Regions from separate parts of the Nocardia sp. NPDC056564 genome, predicted to be linked through region 1. Evidence: riboswitches for the same ligand, from Rfam matches in the RefSeq annotation. Region 1 holds a riboswitch; the other holds the start of a gene.

Region 1 (7,732 bases):
GCGAGTCGGTCACCAGCGGATCGCCGGGCAGGTAAGGGGCGAGGTGCGACCGGACCGCGACCGGACCGACACCGGGCCCGCCGCCGCCGTGCGGGATGCAGAACGTCTTGTGCAGGTTCAGGTGGCTGACGTCGCCGCCGAACCGGCCCGGACGGGCAAGTCCGACAAGCGCGTTCAGGTTCGCGCCGTCGACGTACACCTGGCCGCCCGCGTCGTGCACCAGCGCGCACAGCTCGGCGACCTCGTGCTCGTACACGCCGTGCGTGGACGGGTAGGTGATCATGATGCAGGCCAGCCGGTCGGCGTGATCGGCGATCTTGGCTCGCAGGTCGTCCAGGTCGACGTCGCCGTTGTCGCGGCACTTGACCACCTCGACGCGCAGCCCGGCCATCGCCGCCGAGGCCGCGTTGGTGCCGTGCGCGCTGGACGGGATCAGGCAGGTATCCCGGTGCGTGTCACCACGATCCAGGTGGTAGCGGCGGATCGCCAGCAGGCCGGCGTACTCGCCCTGGCTGCCCGCGTTCGGCTGCAGGCTGACCGAGTCGTAACCGGTGATGTCGGACAGCCACTGCTCCAGGTCGTGGATCACCTGCAACAGCCCGGGCGCGTCCTCGACCGGCGCGTACGGGTGCACACGGGCGAAGCCGGGCCAGGTGATGGCCTCCATCTCGGCGGTCGCGTTCAGCTTCATGGTGCACGAGCCGAGCGGAATCATGCTGCGGTCCAACGCGATGTCCTTGTCGGACAGCGAGCGCAGGTAGCGCAGCATCGCGGTTTCGGTGTGGTACTTGGTGAATGCCGGGTGGTCGAGGAACTCGGAGGTCCGGTTCTCGATCGCGACGACCGGCGCCGGGTCGCGCCGCTCGGCCGACAGTGCGGTGCCGAAGGATTCGAGCACCGCCGCGACGTGCGCCTCGGTGGTGGCCTCGTCGCAGGCGATGCCGACGTGATCGGCGTCCACCAGGCGCAGGTTGATCCCGCGCGACTTCGCCTTCGCCACAACGGCTTCCGCGCCGCCGGGCACGTGCGCCAGCACGGTGTCGAAGAACGTGTCGTGCACGACCGCACCGTCCAGCCCCGCGGCGATGGTGGCGGCGTGCCGATGCACCCGGCGCGCGATGTCGCGCAGGCCGTCGGCGCCGTGATAGCTCGCGTACATGGCCGCGACGATGGCCAGCAGCACCTGCGCAGTACAGATGTTGGAGGTGGCCTTCTCCCGGCGGATGTGCTGCTCGCGCGTCTGCAACGCCAGCCGGTAGGCCACGTCGCCGTCCGCGTCCACCGACACGCCGACCAACCGGCCCGGCAGCTGCCTGGCATACGCGGTGCGCACGGCCAGATAACCCGCGTGCGGGCCGCCGAAGCCGAGCGGCACACCGAACCGCTGGGTGGTGCCGAAGCAGACATCCGCGCCCTGGTCGCCGGGGGACGCGATCAACGTCATGGCCAGCAGGTCCGCGCCCACCGCGACCAGCGCGCCGCGTTCGTGCGCGGCGCCGATCAGCGACGTCCAGTCCACTACCCGCCCGGACGCGCCCGGCGCCTGCACCAGCACACCGAAGAATTCACCGTCGGGCAGTTCTCCGGCGCACAGATCCGCCGGGACCAGCTCGATGCCGAGCGGCCGCGCGCGGGTGGTCAGCACGGTCTTGGTCTGCGGGAACAGGTCGGTGTCGATGACCAGCCGCGCCGACTTGGACCGGCTCGCCCGCTGCAGCAGCGTCATCGCCTCGGCGGCGGCGGTGGCCTCGTCCAGCATCGACGCGTTCGCCACGTCCATGCCGGTCAGTTCGGACACCATGGTCTGGAAGTTGAGCAGCGCCTCGAGCCGGCCCTGACTGATCTCCGGCTGATAGGGCGTGTACGCCGTGTACCAGGCCGGGTTCTCCAGCAGGTTGCGTACCAGCACCGGCGGGGTCAGGGTGTCGTAGTAACCGAGCCCGATCATCGAGGTGGCCACGGTGTTGGCGTGGGCGAGCCCGGCGAGTTCGGCCAGCACCTCGTGTTCGGTTGCGGCAGGCGGCAATCCGGCCAGGCCGGACCCGTCGAGGATGGTGGCGGGCAAGGCCTTCGTGGCCAGCTCGTCGAGCGAGCCGACGCCGACGACGTCCAGGATCCGGGCGATTTCGCCCCGGTCGGGTCCGATGTGGCGATCGGCGAATGAGCGAGTCACGGCAGCTCCCATAGGGTTCGGGCGGGTCGACACCTGTCGACGGTTACCAGCCCTCCCCCTCTGTCGTGTTGCCTGAGAGATTCGGACGCGCGACCGCAATGAAGGTCGAGCCCCTTTCCCCATGGGCGGGCGGCCCGAAGCCACCGCTTTCCAGAGGCGCCCAAGCCCGCACGGTCCCTGATGCCTGAGAGATTGACGGGGAGGTGCTGCTCCTTCGGCGCCCGGACTCTGTCGAACCCGGGACTCTCCCGCACGGCGTTGGCGCGACACCAGTTTAAGCCGACGACACGCCAGAACGTGTCACTGGTCCCTTCCCTGCGGGTGTCGCGCTGGTCACGTCGGTGCGCGGGCCTCCAGGCGATTACATGGATAGATGCGCATATCTACTTAACACCATGTTTCAGCTCGATCGCGCCGATGCCGCCGAAAACCAGATGCCACACAGCACAACACCCCGCTACCCTGGGTTTCGCCGGGGAGGCGGGGTGTTGTGAGCTGACTATTCTTTAACCGGTCTTGCGGCTCATGCGGGCCTTACGCCGGTAGGACAGCTCGTCCTCCGGACGTTCGGTCACCGCGGACGCGCGTTCGGCCGGGAAGTTGGCGATCGCGCCGGTGAGCTCGTGCATGGCACCGCTGATCGCGATGCCGAACACGCCTTGCCCGCCCTGCAGTAAATCGACTACCTCCTCGGCCGAGGTGCACTCGTACACCGACGTGCCGTCGGAGAACAGGGTGATCCCGGCGAGGTCCTGCACTCCCCTGCTGCGTAGATGGTCGACCGCGATCCTGATGTTCTGTAGCGAGATGCCCGCGTCGAGCAGCCGCTTCACGATCTTCAGGACCAGGATGTCCTTGAACGAGTACAGGCGCTGGCTGCCCGAGCCGGCGGCGCTGCGAATGGAGGGCACGACCAATCCGGTCCGCGCCCAGTAATCGAGCTGCCGGTAGGTGATCCCCGCTACCTGGCATGCACTGGGAACCCGGTAGCCGACCAGATCGTCGGGAACCGAGTCGTCCGGGAACAGGCCTGGCTGCACCACATTTTGCGATTCCTCTGCCACTGACCACTCCCTTGCTCCGCCGACCGCTGGCCTCATCGATGACCCGGCTCCGCTTCGACCACTACTCATACTGACGACCTGGCCAAAACGGACGTGGCCCAACTATCGAGATTACTCCCCTGATTGTCCAGGGAGCACCATCGTCAGGCCAAACGCGACGCGCGGTTAAAGTCTCAAGCTCTGGTTAAGGGACGATCCCCCGGTCAGCCCGCGAAAACGCCGGATTGCCGGAAAGGTCCTGTTCAGCTATCCGTGGCCTTGAAATCGTCGGGCGAGACCGACTCGAGGAACTCCTTGAACTTCTCCACCTCGTCCTCGCGCTCGTCCGGCATCACCAGCCCGGCCTCCTCGAGCACCGGCTCCTCGGCGTAGATCGGGCAACCCACCCGCAAGGCGATCGCTACCGAGTCCGACGGCCGCGCCGAGATGTGCAGGTCGTTCTCGAAGACCAGATCCGCGTAGAACGTGCCCTCCTGGAGATCCACGATGCGCACCTCCTTGAGGGTGTGCCCGAGCTCGGTGATCAGGATCTTGATCAGATCGTGGGTCAGCGGGCGGATCGGGGTCACCCCCTCCTGCTCCAGCACGATCGCCGTTGCCTCGGCCTGCCCGATCCAAATCGGTAGATACCGGTCCCCCGACACCTCGCGGAGCAACAGCACGGGCTGATTCTGTGGCTGCTCGACACGAATGCCGATCACGCGCATTTCACTCATGCCTCCACCTCGCTAGCGCTCGGCTCCGGCATGCGCGATGCACGCTGTGACATGATTCGTTCGCTTCGCTCACTCACCGCACTGCCTCCCATAATCCGCCGGCCGCCCGGCACGACCACCGCCCAGCTCGCCGTACCAACGAGTCTAGGCGAACCCACGCGGGTGCAGCGATCGGTGTGCAAGCCGAAATCGGCGTGTTGGATGACCGAAACATGACACGGATTCCGGGTCAGCGCACCAACGGGATGCTCAGCCGCCCAGCGACGTCCGCACCGACGATTTCACCAGACAGGCGTGCAACGTCAGCGACAGCGCCGCGAGTTCGCGCACCGTCTCCTCGGCGCGCGCCCGCGCACCGGCGTCGCGGCTCTTCGCGATCGGGGCGGCGATCTGCGCCACCAGTGCGGCCTCGCGATCGGCGGCCAGCTTGAACGCGCGCAAATGCCGTGCCTCCAAACCGAATTCGGCCATCGCCTTGGCGGTCTCGGCCAGCGTCACCGCGTCGCCGTCGAAGAATCCGGCGGCACCGGGGGTGATCAGGTTGGCCCGGATCAGATCGTTGAGAAAGGTCTCGTCGATGTCGGCCTTGGCGAGCAGATCCGCGCGGGTGAGCCGGATTTCGTGATCGAAGCGCAGATCGTCGGGGGAAATCTCGCTGGGCACCACGCCGAGCCTCCTCGGCGCCGTGGCGCCGTTTCTGTTCCCGCCGGGCGCGACCGGATGCTCGGAGCCGGCGGTCGTTGCCGCCGACTCCGACGCACCCGTATGGCCCGAATGCGCCCGGGCGCGGGCTTCCCGCACACCGAGCGTCGCCGCACCGCTGTCGATCGCTTCGAGTTGTTCCTTGATCACCTTCAACGGCAGATACTGATCGCGTTGCGCGGTCAGCACGAACCGGAGCCGTTCACAGTCGGCGACGGAGAATCTGCGGTAACCCGAGGGCGTGCGCTCCGGCCGAATGAGGCCCTCCGCTTCCAGGAAGCGGATTTTCGAGATGGTGACGTCCGGAAAGTCCGGGCGCAGCAGGTCGAGCACGGAGCCGATCGACATGCCTCCGCGCGCCCACTGCGCCGCACCTGTCACGGCGTTGAGTCCTTCATGACCCCGAGCCCTTCATGAGGTGAAAGAACCCAGCGCCGCGTGCTCATAGGCTCCCTGCACCCGCCGAGTCGTTCTGCGCCCGCGGTCCGGTGAGGAACACCAGGCGGAACTTGCCGATCTGCACCTCGTCGCCGTTCTGGAGTTCCGAGGAGTCCACCGGCTCCCGATTCACATAGGTGCCGTTCAGGCTGCCGACATCGACAACCTGGAACGAATCGTCGTCCTGACGGAACTCGGCGTGCCGACGGCTGACGGTGACGTCGTCGAGAAAGATGTCACTGTCGGGGTGGCGGCCCGCCGACGTTGTCGGCTGATCCAGCAGGAACCGCGAGCCCGCGTTCGGACCGCGCTTGACGACCAGGAGGGCCGCACCAACGGGCAGACCCTCGACCCCTTGGACCGGCTGTTCGCCGGTCGGCTCTCCGGAGCGCGACGCGTCGACCTCGTTCAGGAAATCCGCGCGGAAGACCGACGTCGTCTCGGCCGCGGTCTCCCCGTAACCCGGGTCTTTGTTCTCGCTCACCGTTTCTCTCCTCCTCGAACCTGATTATCCATGCAAGCAGGTGATACCTGTGGCACCACGACCTGCCGTCGAGTCCCTAGATTCCCGACAATGACTGTCGGCGCATCTGTTGGCATTGACCGTACCCTGCCAGGGCGTGCCCGTGCAGGTAGAACCGGGAAGGCTGATTCAGCCCCCGATAACTCCTTGATAACCTGCCGCATCCAACAGTTCATCAAGGGTCTTGTCGAGGCCGGCGGCGTCCGCCACCTCGAGTTCGAACAGCCATCCGTCGCTGTACGGATCGGTGTTCAGCGTCTCCGGCTCCTGCACCAGAACCTCGTTCACCGCAACAACTTTCGCTGCGATCGGCGCGTAGATGTCGGACACGCTCTTGGTCGACTCGACCTCCGCGATGCTGTCCCCCACGGCGACGTCCTTATCCGTTTCGGGCAGCTGCACGAACACAACGTCACCGAGTTGGGACTGGGCATAATCGGTGATGCCCACCCGAACCCGGGTCGGGCCGATCCGCTGCACCCACTCGTGCTCCTCGGTGTAGCGCAGATCTTCGGGGGTCTGGGTCACAGGCCGTCCGTCCTTTCCATTGTGATCGTGTGGGCGCAACTCTATGCGAGGCTCGAGCCGATCTTCGACTCGACGTCTCGGTCAGGTCGTCCGGTGTGCCACAGCCGGTATCGAGCGAGCGACGGCGATCGCCTTACCGGTGTAGAGCAAGCCGGTCCATACATACACCGCCGTGCCCCAGACCAGTAATGCCCCGCCGAAGGCACGCCCGAAACCGTCGAGCGCCCAATCCATCTCCCCGGCCAGCAGCCAGACGAACGCCGACATCAACGCGAAGGTGGCCGCCTTGCCCAGATAGATGACGTCGGGCGGGGGTAGGTCGCGGCGTTTGTAGACCGAGAGCGTGCCGGTGAGGACCAGATCGCGGCCGACGAGGAGCACCGCGACCCACCACGGGATGAGGCCGCGGATCACGAACGCCACCAGCGTCGTCACCAGGTACAACCGGTCCACGAACGGGTCGAGCAGGGCGCCGAGGCGGGAGGACTGATCGAGCAGGCGGGCCAGCTTGCCGTCCAGGAAGTCGGTCAGGCCGCTGGCGAAGGCCAGCACGAACGCCCAGCCGTCGGCGTGCTCGACCAGCAGCAGCCAGAGGAACACCGGAACACCCAGCAGGCGCACGACACTCAGGACATTCGGGACGGTGAGGATGCGGTCGTCGAAGACGCCGCCGGCGCCGGCGCGCTCCTCCGGCTCCGTGGTGCCCGATTCGGTTGTCACGCCCAGTGCTTACCGCATCGACCCCGGTCGACGCCATCCGGGCACGCCGGTTTTCTCGATATCGGCGGGCAAGGATGGTTTCCGCCACAGACCGGCGGTGACAGAATGAGTATGAAATCATCTCATCTGTCGGTACGGTGAACGTCCGGTGAGCGAGAGGAAGTCATGCCCGCATTCGACTACGACGTGGTGGTGATCGGTTCCGGCTTCGGGGGCAGCGTGAGCGCCCTCCGGTTGACCGAGAAGGGGTATCGGGTCGGCGTGCTCGAGGCGGGCAGGCGCTGGCAGGCCGAGGACATCCCGCGCACGAATTGGAATGTGCGCAAGTCGATCTGGGCGCCGCGACTGGGGCTGACCGGGCCGCAGCGGATCAGCGTGCTCGGCAAGTGCGCGGTGTTCTCCGGCGCGGGCGTCGGCGGCGGCTCGCTCATCTACGGCAACACTCTCTACGAGCCCCTGCCGAACTTCTACACCGATAGGCAGTGGGCGCACATCACCGACTGGCGGGCCGAGCTGGCGCCGTATTACGACCAGGCGCAACGGATGCTCGGCGTGGCGCCGAACCCGCGGATGACCCCGGCCGACGAGGTGATCCGCGAGATCGCCGACGACCTCGGCGTGGCCGACACCTTCCACCCGACCAACGTCGGGGTGTTCTTCAACGAGAGCGATCCGGGCACCGAGGTCGACGACCCCTATTTCGGCGGCGTCGGCCCGCGCAGACGCGGATGTGTGCACTGCGCGCAATGTTTCACCGGCTGCCCGAACAATGCCAAGAACACGACCACCACGAACTACCTCTACCTGGCCGAACAGGCCGGCGCCGAGGTGCATCCACTGACCACGGCCACGTCGGTGCGGCCCCGGC
Region 2 (7,732 bases), on a different contig from region 1:
GATGCCTGCGGGCTACCCGCGGACAGCAACGGGGCGATCGCCGCGAAACCGAAATTCGCGCGCTCCCGGTCGGAGTGGACGAAGGCGGCGACGCGCTGGTTGAACGATCCGCTCGTCGATCGCGGGTTGGTCATGTCGTCGCTGCTGATCGACGGGCGCGTGGTGTGGGGTGATCCGAGCCTGCACGCGGTGCCCGCGGCGTTCGCCCGGATGCGCGCCGACTATCCGAACGCGTTGCGCCTGCAGCTGCTCGACGCGCTGTCCGGACGGGTCCGGGCGCGCTCGCTGCGGGACGTCCTGTCCCGGCGCGGCGGCACCTTCGACCTGAAGAGTCACGCGCTGGTCCCGATCGTCAACCTGGCCCGCTGGGGCGGGCTGGCGGCCGGCGTGACGGCCGCGGCGACGCCGGTGCGACTGGCCGCGGCGGCGACGGCCGGGGTGATCGCCGATCGCGATGCCGCCGTGCTCACCGAGGTGTTCGTCATGTTGCAGCGCATGCGGATGGTGCATCAGGTCGAGCAGCTGTCGGCCGGGCACCGGCCGGGCGACGTGGTGGTGATGGCGGAATTGTCGCCCTTGAACCGGAGTTTGCTGAACGACGCGCTGCGCGAGATCGCGGCCGTCCAGCGACGCGTCCGCGGGATCGCGATGCCGTCGGCTTAGAATGACGGCGTCATGGCGAAACAGGATGGTGAGGACCAGGGCCGGGCCGCTGCGGTGCAGTCGGTCGACCGCGCACTGCTCGTACTGGAGATCATCGCCAAGCTCGGTCAGGCGGGTGTCACGGAGATTGCCGCCGAACTCGGTGTGCACAAATCTACCGTATCCCGGCTGATCGCCGTGCTGGAATCGCGCGGTTACGTCGAGCAGCTCTCCGATCGCGGCAAGTACCGGCTCGGCTTCTCCATCGTCCGGCTGGCCGGATCCACCAGTGCGCAGGTCGATTTGGTCGGGCAGAGCCAAGGCGCGTGCAACGAGCTGGCCGCGCGGACCGGCGAGACCACGAATATCGCTGTGCTGGACGGCAATCGGATCATCAACATCGTGGAGGCGGCCGGCACCGGGTCGATCGCGCTGCGCTCCTGGGTCGGGCAGAGCTGCCCGGCGCACGCCACGTCGAGCGGGAAGGTACTGCTGTCCGGCCTCGACCCGGCGGCGCTGCGCAAGCAGGTCGGCCCGAAGCTGGAGTCCTTCACCGGCAACACCCTGACCAGGGTCGCCGACCTCGCCGCCCAGTTGGTGGCGGTGCGGGAGAACGGATGGGCAAGTGTGCGTGAGGAACTGGAGATCGGGCTGAACGCGGTCGCCGCCCCCGTCTTCGACAGCAACGGGGTTATCGTTGCCGCGCTGAGCGTTTCGGGTCCGGCCTACCGGCTCGGTCCGGACCGGTTCGCGCCGACGGCCGCGCTGGCCATCGCGAGCGCCGCGGACATCAGTCACCGGCTCGGCTACTTCGGCTGAGCGGGCGGGTGCGGTTCGCCATTGACAATCCGCGCGGGCGACGACAATACTATGTTGCATATCGCGCGCCTGTTGCGCTATATGCAACATAAGTCGGTTTTCCTCAACTGAATATCGCCGCACACGCAGCGGGAGATCTCCATCCGTTCGATGGAGAGCCGAAGGAGCAACACCTCCCGGGAATCTCTCAGGCCCAGTACCGCTACGCACAAGGCAACTCTGAAAAGTAGTGCACCACGCACTCGCCGACGGGGCAAACGCGCAACGCGTGAATCTCTCAGGCCATAGGACAGAGCGGGAGGAGCCACCCCCACGCATCCGCGAAAGGCTCCCCATGGCTGATCCTGCCTCCGCCCTGCGCACCGAACTCGATGTCTCGCTGCGCGAGTTCGACCCGGTCGTCGCCGCACTGGTCGACCAGGAGACCGGCCGCCAGCAACGCGGGCTGGAAATGATCGCCTCGGAGAACTACGCCCCGCTCGCCGTGATGCAGGCGCAGGGCACGGTGCTCACCAACAAGTACGCCGAGGGCTATCCGGGTCGCCGCTACTACGGCGGTTGCGAATACGTCGACGAGATCGAAACTCTGGCCATCGAGCGGCTGCGTTCGCTGTTCGGCGCCGAATACGTGAACGTGCAGCCGCATTCGGGCGCGCAGGCGAACGCGGCGGTCATGCACGCGCTGCTGCGGCCCGGCGACGGCATCCTCGGCCTGGCGCTCGACCACGGCGGCCACCTCACCCACGGCATGAAGATCAACTTCTCCGGCCGGCTGTACAACGTTGCGGCATACCATGTTCGGGCCGAGGACCAGCTCATCGATATGGCCGAGGTGGCGCGGCTCGCGCACGAGCATCAACCGAAGCTGATCGTGGCCGGCTGGTCGGCCTACCCGCGTCAGCTCGACTTCGCCGAATTCCGGCGCATCGCCGACGAGGTCGGCGCGTACCTGATGGTCGACATGGCGCACTTCGCCGGCCTGGTCGCGGCCGGGCTGCATCCGTCACCGGTGCCGCACGCGCACGTCGTCACCTCGACCACGCACAAGACACTGGGCGGACCGCGGGGTGGATTCATCCTCGCCACAGCGGATCTGGGCAAGAAGCTGGATTCGGCGGTGTTCCCCGGTCAGCAGGGCGGTCCGCTCGAGCACGTGATCGCCGCGAAGGCGGTCGCGTTCAAGATGGCGGCCGAGCCCGCCTTCCGCGATCGGCAGGAGCGGACCCTCGCGGGCGCGCGGATCCTCTCCGATCGGCTGCTGGCCGAGGACTGCCGGGCGGCGGGCATCGGCGTGGTCAGCGGCGGCACCGACGTGCACCTGGTCCTGGTCGACCTGCGCGCGGCGGAGCTCGACGGCAAGCAGGCCGAGGATCTGCTGCACACCATCGGAATCACGGTGAACCGCAACGCGATTCCGTTCGATCCGCGCCCGCCGATGATCAGTTCCGGGCTGCGGATCGGCACGCCTGCGCTGGCCGCCCGCGGCTTCGACGCCGCGGCGTTCACCGAGGTCGCCGACATCATCGCGACCGCGCTGAGCGGCGGTGCGCCCACGGCGGCGCTGACCGCGCGGGTGGACGCGCTCGCGCAGCGGTTCCCGCTGTACCTCGGGTTGCGGAACCCGGCGTGACGATCAGCGTATTCGACCTGTTCCGGGTCGGCATCGGGCCGTCGAGTTCGCATACCGTGGGACCGATGCGCGCCGCGGCGGCGTTCGTCGAGCGGCTGAAGGACGCCGACGTGCTGCACCGGACGGCCGCGCTGCGGGTGCGGCTCTACGGTTCGCTCGGCGCGACGGGCCGCGGCCACGGCAGTGTGGAGGCGATCGTGGCCGGACTGGCCGGCGCACAGCCGGAGACCATCGATCCGGACACGATGGCCGCCACCGTCGCCACGGCGCGCGCCAGCGGCCGGTTGTATCTCGGCGGCGTGCAACCGATCGCGTTCGCCGTCGACCGCGACGTCGAACTGCTCGGGTTGACGCGCTTGGCCTTTCACACCAACGGGATGCTGTTCGGCGCGTCCGACGACGCCGGGCAGGTGCTGCTCGAGCGCCAGTATTTCTCGGTGGGCGGCGGTTTCGTGCTCGACGAGGACGAGATCGAGGGCCGCACCGTCGAAGCTCCGGTCGCCGTGGCGCACCCGTTCGGCTCGGCGGACGAACTGCTCTCGATCACCGCGGCCACCGGCAAGTCGATCAGCGAGATCGTGCTGGCCAACGAGATGTCCTGGCGCAGTGCCGATCAGGTGCGCGCGGACCTGCTCGGCATCTGGCAGGTGATGCGCGGGTGCGTCGACCGAGGGATGTCGACCGGGGGAGTGCTGCCCGGTTCCCTTCGGGTGCGGCGGCGCGCGGCGAGCCTGTTCGAGCGGCTCGGCGCCGAGGCCGAGGACAACGATCCGCTGCGCGCGATGGAGTGGGTCACGCTGTACGCGATGGCGGTCAACGAGGAGAACGCCGCGGGCGGCCGGGTCGTCACCGCGCCGACCAACGGCGCCGCCGGCATCATTCCCGCTGTGCTGCACTACATTCAGCGATTCGTCGGCGGCGCAGGCGAAGACAGCGTGGTCGAATTCCTGCTCACCGCCGGCGCGATCGGGCAGCTGATGAAGGAGAACGCGTCGATCTCCGGCGCCGAGGTCGGTTGCCAGGGCGAGGTCGGTTCGGCCTGCGCCATGGCCGCGGCCGGCCTCGCCGCCGTGCTCGGCGGCACGCCCGCGCAGATCGAGAACGCCGCCGAGATCGGCATGGAACACAATCTCGGCCTCACCTGCGACCCGATCGGCGGACTCGTGCAGATCCCGTGCATCGAACGCAACGGCATCGCCGCCGTGAAGGCGATCACCGCCGCCCGCATGGCCATTCGCGGTGACGGCAGGCACCACGTGTCGCTGGATCAGGTCATTCAGACCATGCGTGCGACCGGCGCCGACATGCTGGACAAGTACAAGGAGACCTCGCGCGGCGGGCTGGCGGTGGCCGTCGTCGAGTGCTGAGCTCAGCGGGCCGGGAAGCGGATGATCCGGTCGTCGCCGGTGCGGACGTCGCCGCGGCCGTCGGTGTTGGAGGTGGTGAGCCACAGCGAGCCGTCCGGCGCGACCTGCGGGGTGCGCAGCCTGCCGTAACGGTCGCGCAGCTGCGCCACGGGCTGGCCCAGCGTGCCGTCGGCCGACTGCGGGATCGTCCAGAGCCGCTCGCCGCGTAATGCCGCGACGTACAACGTGTTCGCGGTGATGGCCAGGCCGGACGGCGATGCCTCGCTGGTCGCCCAGGTGATCAGCGGGTTCGTGTAGCGGCCGCCCTGGGTGTCGCCCTTGCCTTCGACGACCGGCCAGCCGTAGTTGCGTTTCGGCTGGATCAGGTTGATCTCGTCGTAGGTGTCCTGGCCGAACTCGGTCGCGTAGAGCCTGCCGCTCGCGTCCCAGGCCAAGCCCTGCACGTTGCGGTGGCCGAGGCTGTAGACCGGCGAATTCGGCGTCGGATTGCCTGGCGCCGGTTTGCCGTCGGGATCCAGGCGCAGAATCTTGCCGTTCGGACTCGCCGCGTTCTGCGCCCGGCTCGACTGCCCGGCGTCGCCGGTACCGACATAGAGCATGCCGTCGGGGCCGAAAGCGATGCGGCCGCCATTGTGAATGGTGTTCTTCGCGATCCCGCTGAAGATCACCTCCGGCTGCCCGTCCAGCCGGAAACGCACGATCCGATTATCATCGCTGCTGCTGAAATAGGCGTAGACGTAACCGTTTTCGGCATACTTCGGCGAGACCGCCAGGCCGAGCAGTCCGCCCTCGCCGCGGGCCACGACGCCGGGGACCCGATACGCCTGGGTGGGCGCCGAGCCCGGGGTGATCCGCGTGATCACCCCGGTGTTGCGCTGCGCGACCAGCGCGGAACCGTCCGGCAGGAAGCTCAGGCCCCATGGCACGGAGATGTCGCGGGCGAGTTCCTCCGGTGCGTTGAGGTCGGGGACGCCGACCGGCTGGGCGACGGAACCGGGCACGGCGACGAAAAGCGCTGCCGCCATGGCGATCACAGCGGTGCCGGCGAACTGTGCCGCACTGCGAAGGGTCGGAGTCATGCCTAAGTAGAACGCCATCCGGCTGATCAACTCGACTGGCGAACGACTGGGGAGGGGCTGAACGGGCAGTGGCCGGGCGAGCGAAAACTCTCCCGGCCACTCGAGTCGATGCGCCCGATCAGGCATCCGGCACGATGACGACTTTGCCGGTGACCGTGCGGGATTCGGCGAGCTCGAGCGCCGTCGCCGCCTGGCTCAGCGGGATTCGAGCCGCCACCTGCGCGCGCAACGTGCCCTCGGCGGCCAGGTCGAAGACGGCGCTCAGGTCCTGATGGATGAGGTTGCGGAACCTGGTCGGGTTGCGCTTGCCCGCCCACAGATTGTAGAAGTGCGCACTGCGCTTGTTGGGCAGTGCGTTCCACACCATGAGCTGGGCGAACAGCTTCAGCACCGGCAGCCGCGAGTTGCCCTCCTCGTCCTTGGTCGAGGCGGTCCCGTAGGCGACCAGCGTGCCGTGCGGGGCGAGCAGCCCGAACGAATCGACGATGCCGGGGCCGCCGACGTGGTCGAACACCACGTCCACACCCTGCGGCGCGAGCGCCCGCACCTGGGCCACCACATCGCCGCGGTAGTCGACCGGGGTGGCGCCGAGCGCCTCGACGGCCGCCGCGTGCCGGGCCGACGCGGTGCCGATCACCCGGATGCCCGCGGCGCGGGCCAGCTGGACCAGGGTCGAGCCGACCCCGCCGTTGGCGCCGTGCACCAGGATGGTCTCGCCGCGCTTGACCTTCGCCGTCCGGTACAGCATCTGCCAGGCGGTAATGCCGTTCACCACAAAGGTTTCCGCCTCGGCCGCGTCGAGCGCGGCCGGCACCGGGACGAGGTCGGCGGCGTCGAGCACGACGTGGCTGGCCCAGCCGCCGATCTTGGTCAGCGCGGCGACGCGCCGGCCGACCAGCGCCTCGTCGACCGACGGTCCGGTCGCGATGACCGTGCCGACCAGGTCGTAGCCCGGCACGAAGGGGAACGGCGGCTGGTCGTAGTACTTGCCGCGGCGCATCTGCTGCTCGGCGAACGAGACGCCGGACGCGTCCACCCGGACGACGACCTGGCCTGCGCCCAACGACGGCAGCTGACGCTCGGTGACCTGCAAGCCGTCCGGCTCGACCAGGCCGGGGAGGACGATCTCGACTGCGGTGACGGGCTTGGTGCTGATCATGATGACTCCTAGTGTGTGACTGGTCAGTCACTCGATGTGCGGAGAAAGGGCCCCGTGATCGGGGGCTCGGTCTGGCTAGTGGGCGCCGGGGTGGCGCATGCCGTCGGTGAGCATCGCGGCCCAGTCGCCGTCCTGGTGGTCGAGTCCGAGGGTGACGATGAGGTGGCAGAGCTGGCCGTAGGCCATGAACCGTTGTACCGCGCTGTCCGCGGCGCCGGATCGGGTCTTGGCGAAGGTGGTCACCCCGGCGAGGCCTCGGCGCATGGCGTCGGCGATCTCCGGGATGTCCGCGGCCGACTGGGCGTGCACCTGCAGCATGAGCAGGCTCTTGTCCGCGATGAGCTGCGCGTACGCGCCGCCCATGGCGTAGAGGATCTCGTCCGGGCCCGCCCCGTCGGCGCGTGCCGCGCCGGCCGAAAGTGCTTGCTGGACAAGCTCGAAGCACCGGTCGATCGCCGCCACGAAGAGGGCGATCTTGCCGGGGAACAGCTTGAAGACGTAGGCCGGGGAGATCTCCGCCTTCGCCGCCACATTGTTGATCGGCGTGCCGTGGAAGCCGGTGCGGGCGAATTCGGTGATCGCCGCATCGACAACCGCGTCCCGCCGAACCTCCGAGGTGGAGAGTGTCGCGCCGCGCTTTGTCATGTGAGTGACTGTACACTCACTCTTCGTCGGGCGTCAACGACGGAACCTCAACCGCCGATTCGACAACGCCCGACCAGCGAATTCGGTGGATAGTGGAGACGTGCCCATTGATCAGAGTGCCGAGCCGGAGCGCGCGGGCGCGCCGGTCGGGCGGCGCGTTGTGCTGGGATTGCTCGCCGCGGGGGTGGCGGGTGTGCTCGGCGGCGCGTCGATTCAGCGTGGGTTGTCGGCCGTGCTCGGGCCGATCGGCAACCGCGATCCGACCGGGTTGGTCGGACTTCTGCCGCTGGGCAACACGTTTCGCTTCTACTCCGTGACCGGCAGCGTGCCGCGCCGCGACGCGAGCGACTATCGGCTCGACATCACCGGACTGGTCGACGCGCCCCGCAGC

What was found. Region 1 has a riboswitch for glycine ahead of gcvP (aminomethyl-transferring glycine dehydrogenase). Riboswitches for the same ligand answer to the same signal wherever they lie in the genome.
Region 2: another riboswitch for glycine. It lies ahead of glyA (serine hydroxymethyltransferase); the one in region 1 lies ahead of gcvP (aminomethyl-transferring glycine dehydrogenase).

Annotation. Positions count from the first base shown of each region.
Region 1 is NZ_JBHTUR010000031.1:8,346-16,077, reverse strand. It holds gene gcvP (aminomethyl-transferring glycine dehydrogenase) at 1-2,185, opposite strand, end outside; glycine riboswitch at 2,335-2,434, opposite strand; gene ACFQ9K_RS42645 (MerR family transcriptional regulator) at 2,680-3,273, opposite strand; gene ACFQ9K_RS42640 (bifunctional nuclease family protein) at 3,480-3,953, opposite strand; gene ACFQ9K_RS42635 (MerR family transcriptional regulator) at 4,203-5,003, opposite strand; gene garA (glycogen accumulation regulator GarA) at 5,098-5,577, opposite strand; gene gcvH (glycine cleavage system protein GcvH) at 5,746-6,144, opposite strand; gene ACFQ9K_RS42620 (CDP-alcohol phosphatidyltransferase family protein) at 6,226-6,864, opposite strand; gene ACFQ9K_RS42615 (GMC oxidoreductase) at 7,030-7,732, shown strand, end outside.
Region 2 is NZ_JBHTUR010000006.1:334,019-341,750, forward strand. It holds gene ACFQ9K_RS18430 (putative nucleotidyltransferase substrate binding domain-containing protein) at 1-663, shown strand, start outside; gene ACFQ9K_RS18435 (IclR family transcriptional regulator) at 676-1,461, shown strand; glycine riboswitch at 1,671-1,764, shown strand; gene glyA (serine hydroxymethyltransferase) at 1,796-3,091, shown strand; gene ACFQ9K_RS18445 (L-serine ammonia-lyase) at 3,088-4,458, shown strand; gene ACFQ9K_RS18450 (PQQ-dependent sugar dehydrogenase) at 4,461-5,537, opposite strand; gene ACFQ9K_RS18455 (medium chain dehydrogenase/reductase family protein) at 5,656-6,696, opposite strand; gene ACFQ9K_RS18460 (TetR/AcrR family transcriptional regulator) at 6,772-7,341, opposite strand; gene ACFQ9K_RS18465 (molybdopterin-dependent oxidoreductase) at 7,442-7,732, shown strand, end outside.